One region of the Nocardioides convexus genome, then DNA from elsewhere that is predicted to be linked to it. Evidence: riboswitches for the same ligand, from Rfam matches in the RefSeq annotation. Region 1 holds a riboswitch; each other region holds the start of a gene.

Region 1 (4,465 bases):
GTGCGCCGCTCAACACGGGCGGTCGGCTCTCGTGCCGCAATGGGCAGATGGTCGTTCTCAACGCCTGGCGGTGGGCTAATGGGGCCGACGCCTATGCAAGCGACCTGAGGAACTACCGGGCCTACATGATCAACCACGAGTTCGGGCACGCCCTCGGCAATGCCCACCGCACTTGCCCCGGAAAGGGCCATCCAGACTCCGGTCATGGTTCAGCAGACGAAGGGTCTCGACGGCTGTCGTGCGAATCCATGGCCGGCCGCCAACTAGATGGCTACTATGTTACCTAGTAGAAGGGTCGGTTGCATGCTCCTCACCCGCCGGATCGTTGCCGCCGGGGTCGCCGCCGTGTTTACAGCGCTGGCGATCGGAATTCCGACAGGCGTGATCGCAACGCCTTGGTATCACCGGATGACCCCGGTGCTGTGGTGGAACTACCCGGTCTGGGCGCTCACTTCGATCCTCACCGGAATGCTCGTCGCGACGTACGTGCGCGACCCCGCTACGCCGGTGCCCGTAACCCAGGGCGGAAAGACCTTCGCAGGTAGCGCGCTGTCGCTGTTCGCGGTCGGATGCCCCATCTGCAACAAAGCTCGTTGTCATGGCCATCGGCGTGAGCGGGGCTCTCAATGTGTTCGCTCCGATCCAACCGATGCTCGCAGTCGGATCTCTTGGGTTACTCGTTTACGCCCTCTGGGCGCGCCGGCGCACCGCGGTCGCGTGCAAGATCGCAGACTCGACCAATGGACAGCGCGGCCGAGTTGTCGTGACGCGACTTGCCTCAGGCTCGTTGATCGGTCTCGCCTGCGGCGAGGCCCTGCTGGGGCCACCCGAGGTGGGTGGCCGCACCGACGTGCCGGCGCTGCGAGGGAACGCGGCGAACCCACATAGAGTTCTTGTCTCCGGGTACGTCGATAGGCGTGCAGGCGGCGACTGATCGTTCGCACGCGCGAGTTGGCCGTATACGAGGTCTGCTCGCGGTGATCTGCGCCACGATGTTCGCGTGGCTGATCGTCACGCAGGTCCTCCAGGCTGCTGCGAGTATCGACGACCGCCCGATCTCCGAGGATCTTGTTCACCGAGCATCGTCTCTGACTGCGAGCGTCGAGCAGGGCGGTGAACATGGCCTCCGCGCGGAGGCTGGTGGCCGTCCTGCCGAGAAGCATCTGGTCCCTCTGTGGTGTGCCTGCCTGGCGGTGCTGGTGTGTGCCGACTGTTCAGCCGTCAGACGCAACGAGGTCAGAAGCAAGGCGCCTCTCTCGTGGCGCATCCGGAAATCCGGCTGCGGCGCCACGGAGACTGCCTCGCCGATGGCGCCCGCCGCCAAGAACCCCACCCATCAGCCTCCCCAGTGATCCGCATGTGAGGGACCGAGCGGGGCCCGCACTTCGCGGGACCGCCGACATCGCACGACTCGGCCACGCCTATGCCGCTGAGAATCAGCGGCTCAGCCTGTCGCGTCACCCGGAACGGAACCAGACCTGAGGAGAAAGCACGATGACAAGCACCATCACCGAGATGATGAACGCCTACCCGGCACGGATCTATACCGACCGCGAAGACGTCGCCGCGTGCGTGGCGGCCTGCGTGGAGTGCGCGCAGAGCCTGTACCGCGTGCGCCGACGCTTGCCTCAGTGAGGGCACCATCGCGGACCTGGTCAAGTGCGTCAGGAGCAATCTCGACTGCGCCGACACCTGCGAAGCAACTGCTCGCGTGTTGTCCCGCCATACGGGCTACGACGCAGCCATCACCCGCGCCGTGCTCCAAGCCTGTGCCCAGGCGTGCACGTCCTGCGGGGACGAGTGCGGTCGACACGCCACTATGCACGAGCACTGTCGCATCTGCGCAGACGTTTGTCGTAGGTGCGAGGCAGCCTGCCAGAAGGTCCTCAACGCCATCGGCTAACCGCTGGGGAAGGCCGCCGCCGGTCGGCCTGCGGCGGCGGCCCTTCCCCGGTTGGACCAGGGAGCCGATCCACTACAGGACCTTCGGACGTGGGCCGCGCCAAAGACGCCCCACGAGCCCCTCCGGTGACGTCGTACCCACGGTCGGCCGCCTGATGAACTGCAAACTATCTTGCGTAGTAGTTGTGGAACACTGGGCACGCTGCGATGTACGGGAAGCCGGTGAAAATCCGGCACGGTCCTCGCCACTGTGACTGAGGAGTTGCGCGCCTCGACGGCCACTGACCTTCGGGTTGGGAAGGCTGGCGCGTAATGGTGATCCGGGAGTCAGGAGACCGGCCGCGGCGACCAACAACCACGAGGCATGGAACGAAAGGCGCCACCATGGCCACATCTCACGTCCAGATCCCTACTCCTCTCCGCGTACCCGCCTGGGTGTGGGTCCTGTCGGCCTTCGCTCTCATCGCGCTTTTCGTGATGAGCCAGGAGAATGGCGCGCTCCTCGGCGCGACTGCCGGCCAGTACCTCCACGAGTTCACCCACGACGCTCGTCACACTCTCGGCTTCCCGTGCCACTGAGGAGTGTCGTCATGAGCATCGCTGTTCCGCTGTCCTCTGTTCCCAATGCAAAGTCTGCGCCGATATGTGAGCAGCGGCGCGGCCGCAGGCGCCGTCGGCGGCGCTGCGGCTGCTGTCGTGATGTACTCCGTCACCGAGCCGCTCCTTCGACAGGCACTCATGGTCGAGGATCGCCGAGTGCACGCCGGGGCCGGCCATGAGATGGCGGAGCCGCTCGTTGGCCGCACGATGCAGGTGGTCGGCGGGATGGCCACCACCCTCGTCATAGGAGCGATTTTCGGGGTCGTCTTCTCGGTGGTGTTCGCGCGCACCCGGCACCGCCTTCCCGCGCTGACAGAGCACGGCCGCGTCATGGCCCTTGCGGCCCTAGGGTTCGTCGTCTTCGCTCTGGCGCCGCAGATCAAGATCCCGGGCAACCCGCCGGCGGTCGGGGACCCGGCGACGATCAGCCACCGGACGCTGATCTTCACCCTGACCATCCTGTTGACGCTCGCACTGGTGCTCGCGCTGTTCAACCTCGACGCATCGCTTCGAGATCGGCTGTCAATACCAGTGCGCTCCATCGTCACGGTGGCGGCGTTCGCTGTCGGTACGTCGGCGATCTTGCTGCTCGTGCCGGACTCACCTGATGGCATACCGACCGACATGCCCACCACTCTGATCTGGAACTTCCGCCTTGCCTCTCTGGGGCAGCTGGCCACCATGTGGGCGTCACTTGGCTTGGTGTTCAGCGTGCTTATCCACCGCGGGCGACGGCAGCCCAGGCTCCACTCGCTAGACCCGCAGCGAGGCGGTCCGCATCAGGCTTGATCCGGACCGCCTCTGCTCTCTTTCGACCGGTCTCTGGCCAAAACACCTATCGCGCCTACGCCGCGCGGGCAGGGCGTTTGCCCCCGGCGTCGGCCGGATCGGACCGTCCATGAACCTTTGGGGACACTTGCGGGCTGAGCCGACCCGAAGACAGGTTGTTTATCCATGCTCAGCAAGAGAGGGTGAGGCGCCGTGCACGGCGGCGCAGGGCGAAACTTCCGCCGACGGCCCGTCGATGCTCGCCGACCTTCCGCTCCACATCGAACGACGCGGCGGCTCAAACTCGGCTCAAAATGGCGGTCCCACGGGCGTGGTACGCCTCGAGGCGACTGGCGTCGACTGAAGGCGACGGTCAAGGTGAGCCGCCCTCTGACCTGCTACTTTGGTGAGATCGAGATGTCGGCCGTGGGCGTGCCGGGTCGGCACCGGACGCCCCATCTGATCCCTACGGATCAGAAGGTTTGGGGTTCGAATCCCTACAGGCGCGCGAGCGAAACAGCACTCGCAGCAAGGCCCCCGCACCATCGCGTGCGGGGGCCTTTGTCGTTGCCGGTGACTACGCTGGTGAGTCGACGGGTCGGAGGTGACCACGGATGTTGCAGTTCCAGAGCGAGAGCCTCGAGGAGACCGAGGAGTTCCTCAGCGAGCAGTACGCGCCCATGCGCATCGGCAGCACCACGGCCGACGCCCCGTCACGGATGTCCCGCGTCGCGTCGGACCTGATCAGCGTCGATCGGCTGGACTTCGCCTTCGAGATGACCTACGACGTCGCGCCGCTCGGCCGGATCGGCCTGTGCGACATCGCCACCGGCACGATCGAGGGTCACGGCCCCGAGGGAGCCGGGCGGGAGTCCTTCGGGCCGGGGGACCTGTTCGTGCTCTCGCCTCCCGACCGCGGCTACGGCGGCACGATCAACCGGGCCCGCTACACCGTGACGATGATCGACCCCGACGTCCTCAGCGCCGTCGCCGCCGGCAGCGGTGAGGCACCGGTCACCCTGCTCGACCACCGGCCCACCGGCGCGGCCGCCGCCGCCCGGCTGCGCGCCGCGATCGAGCACTTCGACCTCGCGGTCCTGGGCGATCCGGTCGCGGCGGGGAACCCGCTGATCCTTGGCCAGGCGGCCCGGTACGTCGCCGCGCACGTGCTCAGCACCTTCCGCACCTCCGCCGT
Region 2 (4,465 bases), 950 kb from region 1:
GGGAGAAGGCGCCGCTGGTCGCGAGGGCCTACGTCTCGGCGATCCGCGACCTGATCGTCGCCCTCGGCGTCTCCGACGCCCGGATGGACCAGGGCTCGATCCGCGCCGACGTGAACCTCTCGCTGGCCCCGAAGGGCTCGGACGTGCTCGGCACCCGCTCCGAGACCAAGAACGTCAACTCGCTGCGCTCGGTCGAGCGGGCGGTGCGCTACGAGATGTCGCGCCACGCGGGCATCCTCGAGGCCGGCGGCTCGGTCCTCCAGGAGACGCGGCACTTCCACGAGAACGACGGCTCCACCTCCTCGGGCCGCGAGAAGTCCGACGCCGAGGACTACCGCTACTTCCCCGAGCCGGACCTGGTGCCCGTCGCTCCCAGCCGGGAGTGGGTCGAGGAGCCTGCGCGCCACCCTGCCGGAGAACCCCGCCACCAAGCGGGCCCGCCTGCAGGAGGAGTACGGCTTCTCCGACCTGGAGATGCGCGACGTGTGGGCCTCCGGTGCGCTTCCGCTGATCGAGGCGACGGTCGCTGCCGGCACCTCCCCGCAGTCCGCGCGCAAGTGGTGGGTCGCGGACCTGCTGCGCCGTGCCAACGACGCGGGCGTCGAGCCTGGCCGAGGTCGGTGTCACGCCGCAGCAGGTCGCCGAGGTGCAGGCGTTGGTCGACGCCAAGACGATCAACGACAAGGCTCGCCCGCCAGGTCTTCGACGGCCTCATCGCCGGCGAGGGCACCGCCGCCGAGGTCATCGAGAAGCGCGGCCTGGCCCTGGTCTCCGACGACGGCCCGCTGCTCGCCGCGATCGACGACGCGCTGGCCGCCCAGCCGGACATCGCCGAGAAGATCCGCGGCGGCAACCACGCCGCCGCGGGTGCCGTCATCGGTGCGGTCATGAAGGCCACCCGCGGCCAGGCCGACGCCGCCCGGGTGCGCGAGCCTGATCCTGGAGAAGGCTCTCGTAGTCAAGAGGATCCACCGTGGAGGGCGCGGATTCCGGACAGACGTCCGGAATCCGCGCCCTTCGTGCGTGCACCGGTGGTGGCCCGGGGCGCCCCGTGCCACGGTGGCTGGCCTCGGGAAGTACCCGGACTCACCAGAGACAGGGGAACAACATGAAGCGCACCATCGTCACCGCCCTCGCCGGCATCGCCCTCACCGGAGGCGTCGCCCTCGCCGGTGCGGCGCCCGCGTCCGCGGCCAACTACGTCGCCGGCCCCTACGGCTCGCTGTCGAGTCGCAACAGCAGCCGGCTGACCTACGTCCACGACGGCGGCTTCAGCTACGTCGGCAGCTGCTACCGCCAGAGCAACGGCTACTACTACTTCCAGTACCGCTGAGCCTCAGGTCGTCTCGCGCAGCCCGGTCACGGAGATCCAGCCACGGTTGCCGTTCGGGGTCTCCACCGCCACCCAGGTGCGGTTGCCTCCCTGCGACTCACCGCGCCGGGTCACCCAGCGGCTGAGCACCTCGGCGCCGCGCGGCAGCGAGCCGATCCGCGCGTCGAGGGTGCTCGGGCCGCGGCGGATGTTGACCCCGGTCCGGGCCCGGTAGGCCCACTGGCCACCGGTGCACGCGACCGGCGCGCGCCCGATGTTCTGCACGTAGCGGGCCGCGATCCAGGCGTCGCGGCCGTGGATCTTGTACCAGCGCTGGTTGCCGCCGACCACGGTGCCGTTGAGCCTGGCAGTCGAGGGTGACGACCGCGCCCTTGCGGATGCCCGCGCCCGTCGTACCGACGTGGGTGGAGGGGGCCGTTCGCTGGACCACGCCACCGCTGGCGACCACCCGGCCCTGGTACGTCGGGGCGGCGGGCGCCGGTGCGGCGCCGAGGACGATCGAGGCGGCGGCGACGAGACCGGCGGCGCCGAGCGATGCGAGATGACGGTTCATGGTTCTGCCTTCCGAGAGGAGGTGCTTGCTCCCAGACAGACGCTGGGTTTCGCCGGAAAGTTGTGGGACATCATCGAGAGATGAAGCGCCGCGCCCTGCTCGTCCTCGGCCTGGTCGCCGTGGTGCCGCTGATCGCGGTGGACCCGGCGCTCGTCTTCCTCCTGCTCGACGCCGAGTCTGCTCACGCTGCTGGGGAGCGTCGGCCTCACGATGACCGCCGCCGACGTACGGCTGGCGCTGACCCGGTTCACCGGCGCCTTCGCCACCAGCCTCCCCGTGCTGGAGTCGCGGGCCGGCTGGCGGCTCACCCGGGAGGAGCCGCGGTCGCTGCTGACCGCCTGATTCGGCCGGGATGGGGCCGGCGGGGCGTGCGAAAGGTACGCTGCGCGGGATAGACTCACCACGCGTCCGTGGTGGGGGAAGCCGGTCGAAGTCCGGCGCTGACCCGCAACCGTAGGCCATCTCGAGGGTGGCGAGCCGGAGCACCCGCACCGGACGTCCTGACACCACGCTGTCGTGGACGCAGCGGTCGACGGTCTCCCCGGCGCCCGCTGCCTGCAGCGGGAAGGAACCCTCATGTCGATCCGTACGCGCGCCGGCGCCCTGCTCGCCGGCGGAGCGCTCGTCGCCTCCGGCCTGGCCCTCGCCGGCCCCAGCCCGGCGGCCCACGCCGCCGACAACCCGTCGCCCGAGGCGGCCGCGACGACCGCCTGGCTGAAGGCCCAGGCTCGTCGACGGCCTGCTGTCGGGCAACGTCGGCCAGACCGTCGACTTCGGGCTCAGCGCCCTGGCCAGCGGCACCGACACCCCCGAGTCTGCTCGCCCAGGCTCGGCGCCGGGATCGAGACGAAGCACGCCGACATCGCCGCCGGAAGCCCGACCCTGGTCGCCGAGGTCGTCACCTTCCAGGCCCAGGTCGGCAGCGCCGACAGCGGCTTCGTCCAGGCGGTCGCGGACGCCACCGACGCCACCGGCAAGTTCGACGGCGGTCAGGCCTACCAGCAGGTCTGGGGCGTCTCCGCGCTGCACGCGGCGGGCAACGCCGAGGACGCGGCTGCGGCCGGCTACCTGCGCGCCGACCAGTGCACCTCGGGCGCCTGGGGCTACGGCGTGGCGTGCGGCGACGGCACCGACTACGACACCACCGCGCGAGCCGTGCTGGCCCTGCTGCCCTTCGACGAGGACCCCCAGGTGTCCGACGCGATCGACAAGGCCGTGGGGTGGCTCGAGAGCGAGCCTTGCCCCCGACGGCGGGATCGGTGAGTCGATGTGGACCCCGATCAACACCCAGAGCACCGGCTTGGTGGCGTGGGCGCTCGGCGAGGCCGGGCGCCCTGCGGCGGCCAAGGCGGCGTCGTACGTCGCGGCGCGCCAGCCTGGTCCGGGTGACCGGGTGCGCCTCGCCGCTCGACAGCGAGCACGGCGCGATCGCCTACGGCGACGAGGACCTGAAGCAGGCGCGCACCGCCGGCAAGATCGACCCCGCGGACCGCGGCTACCAGTGGATCTGGCCGAGCGCACAGGCGCTCGCCGGCCTGGCCTACCTCGGCAACCCGGTCAGCGGCCGCGTCTACGGCCCGACCGGCTACGTCCGCTCCGGCACCACCGTCACCGTCCGGGCGACCGGCCTGCGCGCCGGCCAGAGTGCCTGCCTCGCCGGCTTCGGCAACGCCCGGACGATCGCCGGTCCGGGCTACTCCACCGTGCAGGCTGCCGGCCACCACGGGCAACCGGGTCCTCGCCCTGCGCTGGCTCGGTGGCGGCGTCACCACCACCATCAAGTCGCTGGGTGCCAAGACCTTCCGCCCGAAGCCTGCGCACCCTCCGCGTCAAGCGTGGCGGCCTGCAGGTCGTCACCGTGACCGGCCTGGCACCGGGTGAGCGCTTCACCGTCCGGTACGCCGGCCGCGCGATCCGCACCGCCACCGCCACCTCGACCGGCGTGGCCCGGGTGAGCTTCCGGGTCGGCCGGGTCAAGGGCGTCAAGAGCGTGGTCGTGCTCGGCCAGTTCTCGAACCGGCGCGGCGCGACCACCTTCCGGGTGGTGCGCTGACCGTGCGGGTCACCCGGCTGCTCGGGCCGGTCGCCGTGAGCGTCCTCGCGGCGGCCGGGCTGGCGTTCCTCTCACCGCCGCCCGCCTCCGCGGCAGGCGGCGCCTGCCCGGGCGCGACCGGCGTGACGGTCGTCGTGGACTTCAACGAGCCTGCCGGCGGGCGCGGAGGTCCAGGTCGGCTGCGACAGCCAGCCGGGCGCGCGCGCCGTCGACAACTTCGCCAACGCCGGCTTCTCCCTCACCCCGCGGGCGACCGACCCCGGCTTCACCTGCCAGATCAACAGCCAGCCGGCCGACCGCGACTGCGCGGCCACGGACGCCTTCTGGAGCCTGTGGGTCTCCGACGGCAAGAGTGGGAGGTGGACGTTCGCCACCCGGGGCGTCACCAGCCTGCGCGTCCCCGCCGGTGGCTACGTCGCCTTCGCCTGGCACCAGGGCGCCGGCCAGGCGAGCCCGCCGGACGCCGTACCGACCCCGCGGGTGCCGAAGGCCACCCCGACGCCCTCGTCCGCGCCGAGCACCAAGG
Region 3 (4,465 bases), 3.3 Mb from region 1:
CCTCGACGGCGTCCGCCGGGATCAGGTGCGCCGCGATCCGGCGGGCGTGCGACTCCTTGCGGACCCCGGCGTGGAAGGCGACCACGGCGGCGGCGCCGACCAGGCGCTCGGCCTTGCGGGTGATCGACTCGGGGTCGCCGGGACCGATGCCGACGACGTGGAAGTGCCCGGTCATTCCGCCTCCTGGGCGAGCGCGTTGACAGCCGACGATGCCATGGCCGAGCCGCCGCGACGACCGCGCACGGTGACGAACGGGATGTCGATGCCGTGCTTGTCGGCGAAGGCCGCGAGCGCGTCCTTCGACTCGGCGGCACCGATGAAGCCGACCGGGCAGCCGACGATCGCGGCCGGGCGCGGAGCGCCGTCGAGGATCATCTCGAGCAGGTGGAAGAGCGCGGTCGGAGCGTTGCCGATCGCGACCACCGCCCCCTCCAGGTAGGGCGTCCACAGGGAGACCGCGGCGGCGGTGCGGGTCGTGGACCACTCCTTCGCCAGCGCCGGGACCCGCTCGTCGGTGAGGAAGCAGTGCACCGGGTTGTCCGCGGGCAGCCGCCCGGCGGTGATGCCCATCGCGACCATCCGGGCGTCGCACAGGATCGGCGCGCCCGCGGCCAGCGCGGCCCGGCCGGCCTCGGCGAGGCGGGGGTGGACGACGAGGTCGCGGACCAGGTCGGTCTGCCCGCTGCCGTGGATCATCCGGACGGCGACCTTCTCCGCGTCCGCCGGCACCCCGGACAGGTCGGACTCGCGGCGGATCGTCGCGAAGGAGTCGACGTAGATCGCCGGGCCGTCGGCGATGTAGTCGTACCGACGCGGGGGAGCGGTCAGGTCGGTCATGGGGTCTCCTCGGGGAGCGGCTCGGGGATCAGCACGCCGTGCCACGGGGTCACGACGACGGTCTCGGCTCGCCACGCGGCGAGGTCGGCGGAGGACAGCCCGTCGTCGCCGACAGGGACGTGCTCGCCGCCGGGCACCGCACCGAAAGGCAGCGGCTCGCTGCGCACGTCCGCGCCGGGCCGCGGGTCTCGGAGCGGGGCCAGGGAAGCGGGCAGGCTCGGCCACGTGCCAGGCCGCCGCGGGGCCGGTGCCGCGGGCGACCAGGAAGTCCCGGGCCAGGCCGGCGAGGGCGTCCGCGGCCCCGGCCAGCGTGACCACCTCGCCCCAGCCCTCGCCGACGCGGGAGCCTGCGCGGTCTGCGCGTCGAGCGCCACCAGGCCGAGGTCCTTGTGCCGCTCGGCGAGGTCGCCGCGGCCGTCGTCGAGGGTGAACAGGAAGCGCCCCGGCAGACCCGCCAGCGCCTCGTCGCCGAGCAGGACGGCGTCGAGCGCGGTCACCACGGGGCGCAGGTCGGCGCGCCCGCCGGCGTACCCGGTCTGCGGGGAGGCCAGCACGTTGCGGATCCGGTCGTGCGCCCGCGAGGGCAGCAGGCCGGTCGCCTCCAGGGCGTCGAGCGCCTCGTCGGCGAGCCGGTCACCGGCCAGCGGCATGGCGCGGACCTGGAGGTTCGCGCGGCCGGTGACCCGCACCCGCCCGTCGCCGTAGGTCGCCGCGACCTCCGCCAGCGCGCGCAGCGCGGACAGCGCGACCCGGCCACCGGGCACGCGGATCCGCACCAGGCCGCCGTCGTCGGCGGGCCACGGGTGCACGATGCCCGGGCACCGGTCCGGTCGGCTGCGCGCCATCTGTGGTCCTTCGAGGCCGGGGATCCTCGCGATCTCCCCTCACGACCTCGCGAGCGGTACGTCGCAAGGGCCAGCAGGTCTTCGGACTCGGGATCATCCGGTGCGGAGCGTCTTCCCAGGCCCCGGAGGGTCCAGTGACGTCGTGCTCCGCCCGTCACCCACACCGCTGCGCGTCAGTCCCGGACTCGCACCGGGTTCCCTGACCTCCGGGGAGGTCGACTGGCACCGGCAGACTACCAACGGCCCCGCTAGCCTGGCCGACATGCCCGCGCTCGAGGACGTCGTCACCCTGCTCCACGGCTGGTACCCGCCCGCGACCGCCGACTCCTGGGACGCCGTCGGCCTCGTCGCCGGCGACCCGGCGCAGTCGGTCAAGCGGGTGCTCTTCGCCGTCGACCCGACGCCCGCGGTCGCCGAGGAGGCCGCGGACTGGAAGGCCGACCTGCTCGTCGTCCACCACCCGCTCTTCCTCAAGCCGGTGCACGGCGTGGCCGCGACCACGCCCAAGGGGCGCACGCTGCACACCCTGACCAAGGCCGGTACGGCGCTGCTGACCGCCCACACGAACGCCGACCAGGCCGCCGGCGGGGTCTCCGAGGCCCTCGCCCTGGCGCTGGGCCTGACCGACCTGGAGCCGATCGTCCCCGCGCCGGGCGGCCCGCGCGACAAGGTCACCGTCTTCGTCCCCGCCGACGCCGCTGCGCCGGTGCGGGCCGCCATGGCCGAGGCCGGCGCCGGCCGGATCGGCGACTACGACTTCGCCTCCTTCACCAGCGCCCCCGGCGAGGGCCGCTTCCGGCCGCTGAAGGGCGCGGACCCGCTGATCGGCACCGTCGGCGAGCTGGAGACCGTCGAGGAGGTGCGGATCGAGGTGGTCCTCGACCGTGCGGTGCGGGCCGACGTCGTCCGCGCCCTGCTCGCCGCGCACCCCTACGAGGAGCCGGCCTACGACGTGGTCGAGGTCGCCGACCCCGGGCTCGCCGCGACCGGCACCGGCCGGATCGGCAGCCTCCCGCAGGTGAGCCTCGCCGAGCTCGCGGGCAACATCTCGGCCGCGCTGCCGACCACCGCGGCCGGCGTACGGGTGGCGGGCGACCCGGACCGTCCGGTACGACGCGTGGCGGTCTGCGGCGGCGCCGGCGACTTCCTGCTCGACCGGGTCGCGGCGCTCGACGTGGACGCCTACGTCACCAGCGACCTGCGGCACCACCCGGCCGCGGAGTTCGTCGAGAAGGACGGTCCGGCGCTGGTCGACGTGGCGCACTGGGCGGCGGAGTGGACCTGGCTGCCGGTGGTCGCACGCCGCCTCACCGAGGCCCTCGGCGACGCCGTCGACACCCGGGTGAGCGAGATCGTCACCGATCCTTGGACAATGCACCTGTGAACGCCGATCCCGCCGCGCAGGCTCCGCCTGCTCGACCTCCAGGCCCTCGACTCCCAGGTCGACCAGGCTCCGGCACGTGCGGGCCAACCCGCCGCAGGCCGCGCAGATCAAGGAGCCTGCTCGGTCGCCGCGGCGACATCGACGGGCGGCTGCGCGACCAGCGCATCGTCGTGGACGACCTCACCGCGGCCCAGGCCAAGGCGGATGCCGACGTGGAGCAGGTCAAGGCGCGCCGGACCCGCGACCGGGACCGGATGGACTCCGGCGCCATCGGCGATCCCAAGGCGCTGGAGCGGATGCAGCACGAGTCTCGCCTCGCTGGAGCGACGGATCTCCACGCTGGAGGACGAGGAGCCTGGAGGTGATGGAGCAGGCTCGAGGAGGCACAGGCCGCGCTTGCCGAGTCGACCGGCGCCGTCGAGGAGATCGACGCCCAGGCTCGGTGAGTGACGTCCGCGCGTGACGAGAAGGCCGGTGAGACTCGACGCCGAGATCCTCGCCGTGAGCACCCGGCGCGACCCGATCGTCGCCGACATCCCCGCCGACCTGCTCGCGCTCTACGACAAGCCGCGCGCCAGCAAGGGCGGCGTGGCCGTGGGTGCGCTGCGTGCCCGGCAGTGCAGCGGCTGCCAGGCTCGCGCTGGACGCCAGCGAGACTCGCCGAGATCCGGGCGCTGTCCCCGGAGACGGTGGTCCGGCACGAGGAGTGCCAGCGGATCCTGGTCCGCACCGCCGAGAGCGGGCTGTGATCCCCACTCCTGACCGGGTCGTCGTCGAGGCCGACGGCGGCTCGCGCGGCAACCCCGGCCCCGCGTCGTACGGCGCGGTGCTGAGGGACGCCGCCACCGGCGCCGTGCTCGCCGAGGACGCCCGGACGATCGGGGTGGCGACCAACAACGTGGCGGAGTACTCCGGGCTCGTCGCCGGTCTCGCGCTCGCCGTCGAGCACGCCCCCGGTGCCGCGGTCGAGGTGCGGATGGACTCCCAGACTCGTCGTGGAGCAGATGTCCGGCAACTGGAAGATCAAGCACGCCGACATGAAGGCGCTGGCCGCCGAGGCGGCCGCGATCGCGCCCGAGGGCACGACGTACACCTGGGTGCCGCGCGCGGAGAACGCGCACGCCGACCGGCTCGCGAACGAGGCCCTCGACGGGCTGCGCTCGGGGGTCACGGTGGCGGGTGACGGCGTCGCCGACGAGCCGGAGTCCGCGGCGGAGGAGGCGTCCTCGCCCGCGACCGGCCCGGGGGAGCCGACCACCGTCGTGCTGGTCCGCCACGGCGTCACCCCGCACACGACCGGCCGCCGCTTCTCGGGTGGCCTCGGCGGCGACAACCCCGCACTGTCCGAGGAGGGCCTCGCCCAGGCCGCCGAGGTGGCCCGCTGGCTGAGCGAGCCTGA
Region 4 (4,465 bases), 290 kb from region 1:
CGCGCCGCCGGCACCAGCGCGCGCAGCACGCGCGGGCCGAAGCCGAAGGTCGCCGTCAGCCGCGACGGGTGCCCGGCGAGGTCCGGCTCGGTGTCCGCGAGCGCGGGCCGGCCGGCCGCGAGCCGGTCGGTGTCGTCGGACAGCAGGCGCATCATCCGGGCCAGGCTCGTCCCGGCCGCCGCGCAGGTCCCATCCCACCAGGGCGAGGTGGGCCTGCGGCGGGGTCGCGATCCCGGCCTGGTTCCGGCCGACCGCCGGTGCCGTCTCCGCCCCCGGGGACGGCCCGACCACACGGGTCGTGCCGTCCCCGGCCGGCGGGCGGGGTGCCGTCGCCGCCACGGCGGCGGAGGCACTCCAGCCCACCCCGGCACCGCCGAGCGCGGCGGCACCGGTGCGGAGGACGTTGCGGCGGTCCCAACGTGGACCGCCGGGCATCAGCCTGCTGCCGTCCGTGGGCTGGTACTTCTCGTCGGCCCCGTCGAACGGCTTGACGGTGGCCTCGACCTCGGTGGTCGAGCCGTCGCCGAGGGTGAGGGTGATCGTGACGGTGGTGCCCGCCGCGACCGGTCTCTCCAGGCTCCATCATCATGATGTGGTCGCCGCCGGGTGCGAGGGTCACCTTCCCCCGGCCGGTACGACGAAGCCGCCCTCCTTGGGCCGCATCGCCATCGAGCCGTCGGCGTTCTCGACGGTCTCGTGCAGGCTCGGTCATCGCGTTGACGGTCGTCGAGGCGCTGACGACGTCGATGTCCTGGCCGGAGTCTGTTGGACAGGATGCCGAAGGCGGCGGTCATCCCGCTGCCGGCGGCCTTGACCCACGGGTCGGTGACGCTGAGCGCCTGGGCCTGGTTCTGCGTGGTGGTCGTGCTCTCGACGGCCCGCGGTGGGGACGCGTCGTCGCTGCCGCAGGCCGCGAGGGCCGGGGCCAGCAGGCCGCACAGGAGTACGGCGGACAGGGTGGTCGTGCGCATGACGAGTTCTTCTCGATTCGGGTTCCGGGCGCGCGGGAGCGCGCAGCAACGGGCGCCACCGCACCCGCCGGAACCTGCAGGGACCGGACCGTCAGTGCGCGAGGCGCAGGGAGGGGAGGAGGGTGCTCGCCCCGGCCGGCGGACCGCGTGGCACCGCGGCGGAGCGCACCGTCTGCGAACGGACCGCGACGCGCTCGGTGGACACCCGCTGGCGACCGCGCACGGGCAGCGCGACCAGGCGCAGCAGCCGCAGCACCAGCCAGCCCAGCAACGCCCACACGGCCTTCACGACCGCCTGGTCGAGGCCGGCGGCGACGGCCGTCGTCGCGGCGACCACGCCGAGGTGGGTCAGCGCCATCGACGGCGTGAGCCCGACCGCGTCGAGCAGGCCCATCCCGCCCGCGGCCTGGTGGATGTGCCCGTGGTGGTGCAGGTCGCTCGGCGCCATCATCAGCGTCAGGTGGCCCACCGCCTGGGCGCAGAAGGCGACCAGCGCGAGCCGCGGCACGTCGACCCGCCCGATGCGGGTGAGCACGATCCCCAGCGGCAGCGCGACGCCCAGCACGACCAGGCCGGGCACCAGCAGGATCGTGCCGCCGCCGGCGACGTGCGCGCAGAGCGCGCCGAAGGCCGCGACCGAGACCGGCGAGGATGCCGCGGGCAGGCCGGAACCGGCGCCCTGAGGCGGCGGCGGTTCGGGTCGCGGACATCCCCGTCATGGTAGGCGGGTGGCGGCTGCGGAGCCTTCTGCTAGCGTCCGTGACGCCAGTCGCACTCACGAGGATCGTGGGTCAGGGAACCCGGTGAGAGTCCGGGACTGACGCGCAGCGGTGAGGGTGACGGGCGGGGCAACACGCCACTGGAGCGGGCAATTCGCCGCTCTGGGAAGGCGCTCCGTCCGGTCGATCCCGAGTCCGAAGACCTGCTGGCCGTGGACCTCCGGTCCGCGTCACCCCACCCACCAGGCTTCGCGCAAGAGCCTCGGACGAAAAGAGTGACCTGTGACGTCGCGTCGTGCCCGACTCCTCCCTGCCCTGCTCGCCCTCCCGCTGGCTCTCAGCCTCCCTGAGCGCCTGCGCCGGAGCACCCGAGCCCGAGACGAAGGCGGTCGCCGGGCCGTCGTACCCGGTGGAGGCGAGCAGGCTGCGGCTACACCTCCACCGTCGCCGCACCGCCCGAGCGCGCGGTGACGATGAACCAGGGCGCCACCGAGGTGATGCTCGCGCTCGGCCTGCAGGACCGGATGGCCGGCACGGCGTACCTCGACGACAGCGTGCCGGCGAAGTGGCGCGCGGCGTACGACGGGGTGGAGGTGCTCTCGAAGGAGTACCCGGACCACGAGACCCTGCTCGCCGCGAGGGCGGACTTCGTCTACGGCTCGTACTCCAGTGCGTTCGGCGACGAGGCTGCCGGATCCCAGCAGGAGCCTGGCGAAGCTCGGCATCGGCTCCTTCCTCTCGCTGTTCGGCTGCGGCGAGAACGAGCCCTCCGCGGAGGTCTCCTTCGACGCGGTGTGGGACGAGATCGAGACCGTGGCGGACGTCTTCGGCGTGCCGGAGCGGGCGGAGGCGGTCGTGGACGCGCAGGAGGAGGCGCTGGACGTGCTGGCCGCACAGGCGCCGGGCAAGGGGCTGGACGTGTTCTGGTTCGACTCCGGTGACAAGGCCGCCTTCGCCGGCGCGGGGGAGGGCGGCCCGCAGCCTGATTCTCGACGCCGTCGGCGCGACCAACGTCTTCGCCGACGTGAAGGGCGGCTGGGCCGACGTCAGGCTGGGAGCGGGTCGTGAAGGCCGATCCCGACCTGATCGTGCTCGCGGACGCGAGCCTGGTCGAGCGCGCGGGACAAGATCACGCTGCTGGAGAAGGACCCCGTGCTGAGGAACCTGCGCGCGGTGCGGGCGAAGGCGTACGTCGTGCTGCCCTTCTCCGCCACCACGCCCGGGATCCGGCTCGCCGACGGCGCCGTGGCGCTGGGCGAGGCGCTGACGAAGCGCTCCCGATGACGCTCGCGGCACGGCCGCTCGGTGTGGTGCTGGCGCTGCTGCTCGGCCTCGCGATCGTCGTCGCGGTCGGGATCGGCTCGGTGCACGTGCCGGTGACCGACGTGCTCGACGTGGTGCTGCGCCGCCTCGGCCTCGCCGTCGACGCCACCGTCGTGGACGACCGGATCGTGTGGCAGTCTGCGGATGCCCCGCGTGCTGGGGGCCGCGGCGACCGGCGCCGGGCTGGCCATCGCCGGCGCGGTGCTGCAGTCGCTGACCCGCAACGACCTCGCCGACCCCTACCTGCTGGGCATCTCCGGCGGTGCGACCGTCGGCGCGGTCACCGTGATCGTGCTGGGCGTCGGGGTGGCCGGGCTCGCCGGCGGTGCGGCGCTCGGCGCCGGCGCCTTCCTCGGAGCGCTCGTCGCGCTGGTCCTGGTGCTCGCGCTCGCCACCGGTCGCGGGGGTGACCTGCCGCCGGCCCGCACCGTGCTGGCCGGCGTGGCCGTCGCCCAGATGTGTGCGGCGTACACGTCCTTCGTGGTCATGACCAGCGGTGAGCGGGACGCGGCTCGGCGGGTGCTGGCCTGGACGATGGGCTCCCTCGCGGGCGTGCGCTGGCACAGCGCGGTGCTCCTGCTCGTCGTGGTGCTGCTCGCGACCGTGCTGGTGCTGGGCTTCGCCGCCGACCTCGACGCGTTCGCGTTCGGGGACGCCTCGGCGTCCTCGCTCGGCGTACCGGTCGAGCGGGTGCGCTGGATCCTCCTGGTCGGTACGGCGCTGCTGACCGCCTGCCTGGTCGCCTTCACCGGCGCCATCGGCTTCGTGGGACTGGTGGTCCCGCACGTCGTACGGCTGGTGTGCGGGCCGCTCCACCGGCGGTTGCTGCCGCTCAGCGCGCTGGCCGGTGCGATCCTCGTGGTCGGTGCCGACACCGTCGCCCGCTCGCTGGTCGACGGTCAGGAGATCCCGATCGGCGTGGTCACGGCGGTGCTGGGCGCGCCGGTCTTCGCCTGGCTGCTGCGGCGCGAGTCGAGGACCCGGTGATCGCCGCGGAGGGACTGGTGTGGGGCGTGCGCGGGCGAGCGATCCTCGACGACGTGGCGCTGGCGTGCCCGCCCGGCGCGGTGACCGGCCTGCTCGGCCCCAACGGATCGGGCAAGACGACCCTGCTGCACGTGATGGCCGGGCTGCGCCGTCCGCACACCGGCACCGTCCACCTCGACGGCGACGACGTCCACCGGCTGCCGGCGCGCGAGCGGGCCCGCCGGATCGCCCTCCTGGAGCAGGAGTCCGCCACCGGGCTGCCGCTCACCGCGCGGCAGGTCGTCGAGTCTCGGCCGGATCCCGCACCGCGGCCGCTGGCCCGCGCGGAACGGCGAGGGCGCCGCCGAGATCGGCGAGGCGCTGCGCCTCGCCGAGGTCGAGCACCTGGCCGGCCGCGACTGGCAGACGCTGTCGGGTGGGGAGCGCCAGCGGGTGCAGACTGGCCCGCGCACTGGCCCAGCGGCC

What was found. Region 1 has a riboswitch for cobalamin ahead of G5V59_RS25210 (CbtA family protein). Riboswitches for the same ligand answer to the same signal wherever they lie in the genome.
Region 2: another riboswitch for cobalamin. It lies ahead of G5V59_RS31955 (hypothetical protein); the one in region 1 lies ahead of G5V59_RS25210 (CbtA family protein).
Region 3: another riboswitch for cobalamin. It lies ahead of G5V59_RS00755 (nitrite reductase); the one in region 1 lies ahead of G5V59_RS25210 (CbtA family protein).
Region 4: another riboswitch for cobalamin. It lies ahead of G5V59_RS23030 (hypothetical protein); the one in region 1 lies ahead of G5V59_RS25210 (CbtA family protein).

Annotation. Positions count from the first base shown of each region.
Region 1 covers NZ_JAAMYA010000001.1:3,363,970-3,368,434, forward strand. Annotated here, with positions in the region: gene G5V59_RS25190 (DUF3152 domain-containing protein) at 1-287, shown strand, start outside; gene G5V59_RS25195 (hypothetical protein) at 918-1,352, shown strand; gene G5V59_RS25200 (hypothetical protein) at 1,495-1,635, shown strand; gene G5V59_RS25205 (four-helix bundle copper-binding protein) at 1,757-1,903, shown strand; cobalamin riboswitch at 2,072-2,261, shown strand; gene G5V59_RS25210 (CbtA family protein) at 2,548-3,291, shown strand; gene G5V59_RS25215 (helix-turn-helix domain-containing protein) at 3,885-4,465, shown strand, end outside.
Region 2 covers NZ_JAAMYA010000001.1:4,317,699-4,322,163, forward strand. Annotated here, with positions in the region: partial or broken gene gatB (Asp-tRNA(Asn)/Glu-tRNA(Gln) amidotransferase subunit GatB) at 1-932, shown strand, start outside; gene G5V59_RS31940 (hypothetical protein) at 1,109-1,333, shown strand; gene G5V59_RS31945 (hypothetical protein) at 1,431-1,886, opposite strand; gene G5V59_RS31950 (hypothetical protein) at 1,967-2,281, shown strand; cobalamin riboswitch at 2,252-2,395, shown strand; gene G5V59_RS31955 (hypothetical protein) at 2,463-3,149, shown strand; gene G5V59_RS31960 (hypothetical protein) at 3,154-3,939, shown strand; gene G5V59_RS31965 (hypothetical protein) at 3,942-4,465, shown strand, end outside.
Region 3 covers NZ_JAAMYA010000001.1:99,556-104,020, forward strand. Annotated here, with positions in the region: partial or broken gene G5V59_RS00745 (SAM-dependent methyltransferase) at 38-175, opposite strand; gene G5V59_RS00750 (precorrin-8X methylmutase) at 172-837, opposite strand; gene G5V59_RS00755 (nitrite reductase) at 834-1,682, opposite strand; cobalamin riboswitch at 1,737-1,921, opposite strand; gene G5V59_RS00760 (Nif3-like dinuclear metal center hexameric protein) at 1,945-3,066, shown strand; gene G5V59_RS00765 (hypothetical protein) at 3,063-3,431, shown strand; gene G5V59_RS00770 (hypothetical protein) at 3,513-3,815, shown strand; gene G5V59_RS00775 (reverse transcriptase-like protein) at 3,812-4,249, shown strand; gene G5V59_RS00780 (histidine phosphatase family protein) at 4,329-4,465, shown strand, end outside.
Region 4 covers NZ_JAAMYA010000001.1:3,072,655-3,077,119, forward strand. Annotated here, with positions in the region: gene G5V59_RS23010 (Dyp-type peroxidase domain-containing protein) at 1-155, opposite strand, end outside; gene G5V59_RS23015 (hypothetical protein) at 152-712, opposite strand; gene G5V59_RS23020 (hypothetical protein) at 709-1,035, opposite strand; gene G5V59_RS23025 (hypothetical protein) at 1,063-1,551, opposite strand; cobalamin riboswitch at 1,721-1,916, shown strand; gene G5V59_RS23030 (hypothetical protein) at 2,158-2,631, shown strand; gene G5V59_RS23035 (hypothetical protein) at 2,609-2,758, shown strand; partial or broken gene G5V59_RS23040 (iron chelate uptake ABC transporter family permease subunit) at 2,971-4,000, shown strand; partial or broken gene G5V59_RS23045 (ABC transporter ATP-binding protein) at 3,997-4,465, shown strand, end outside.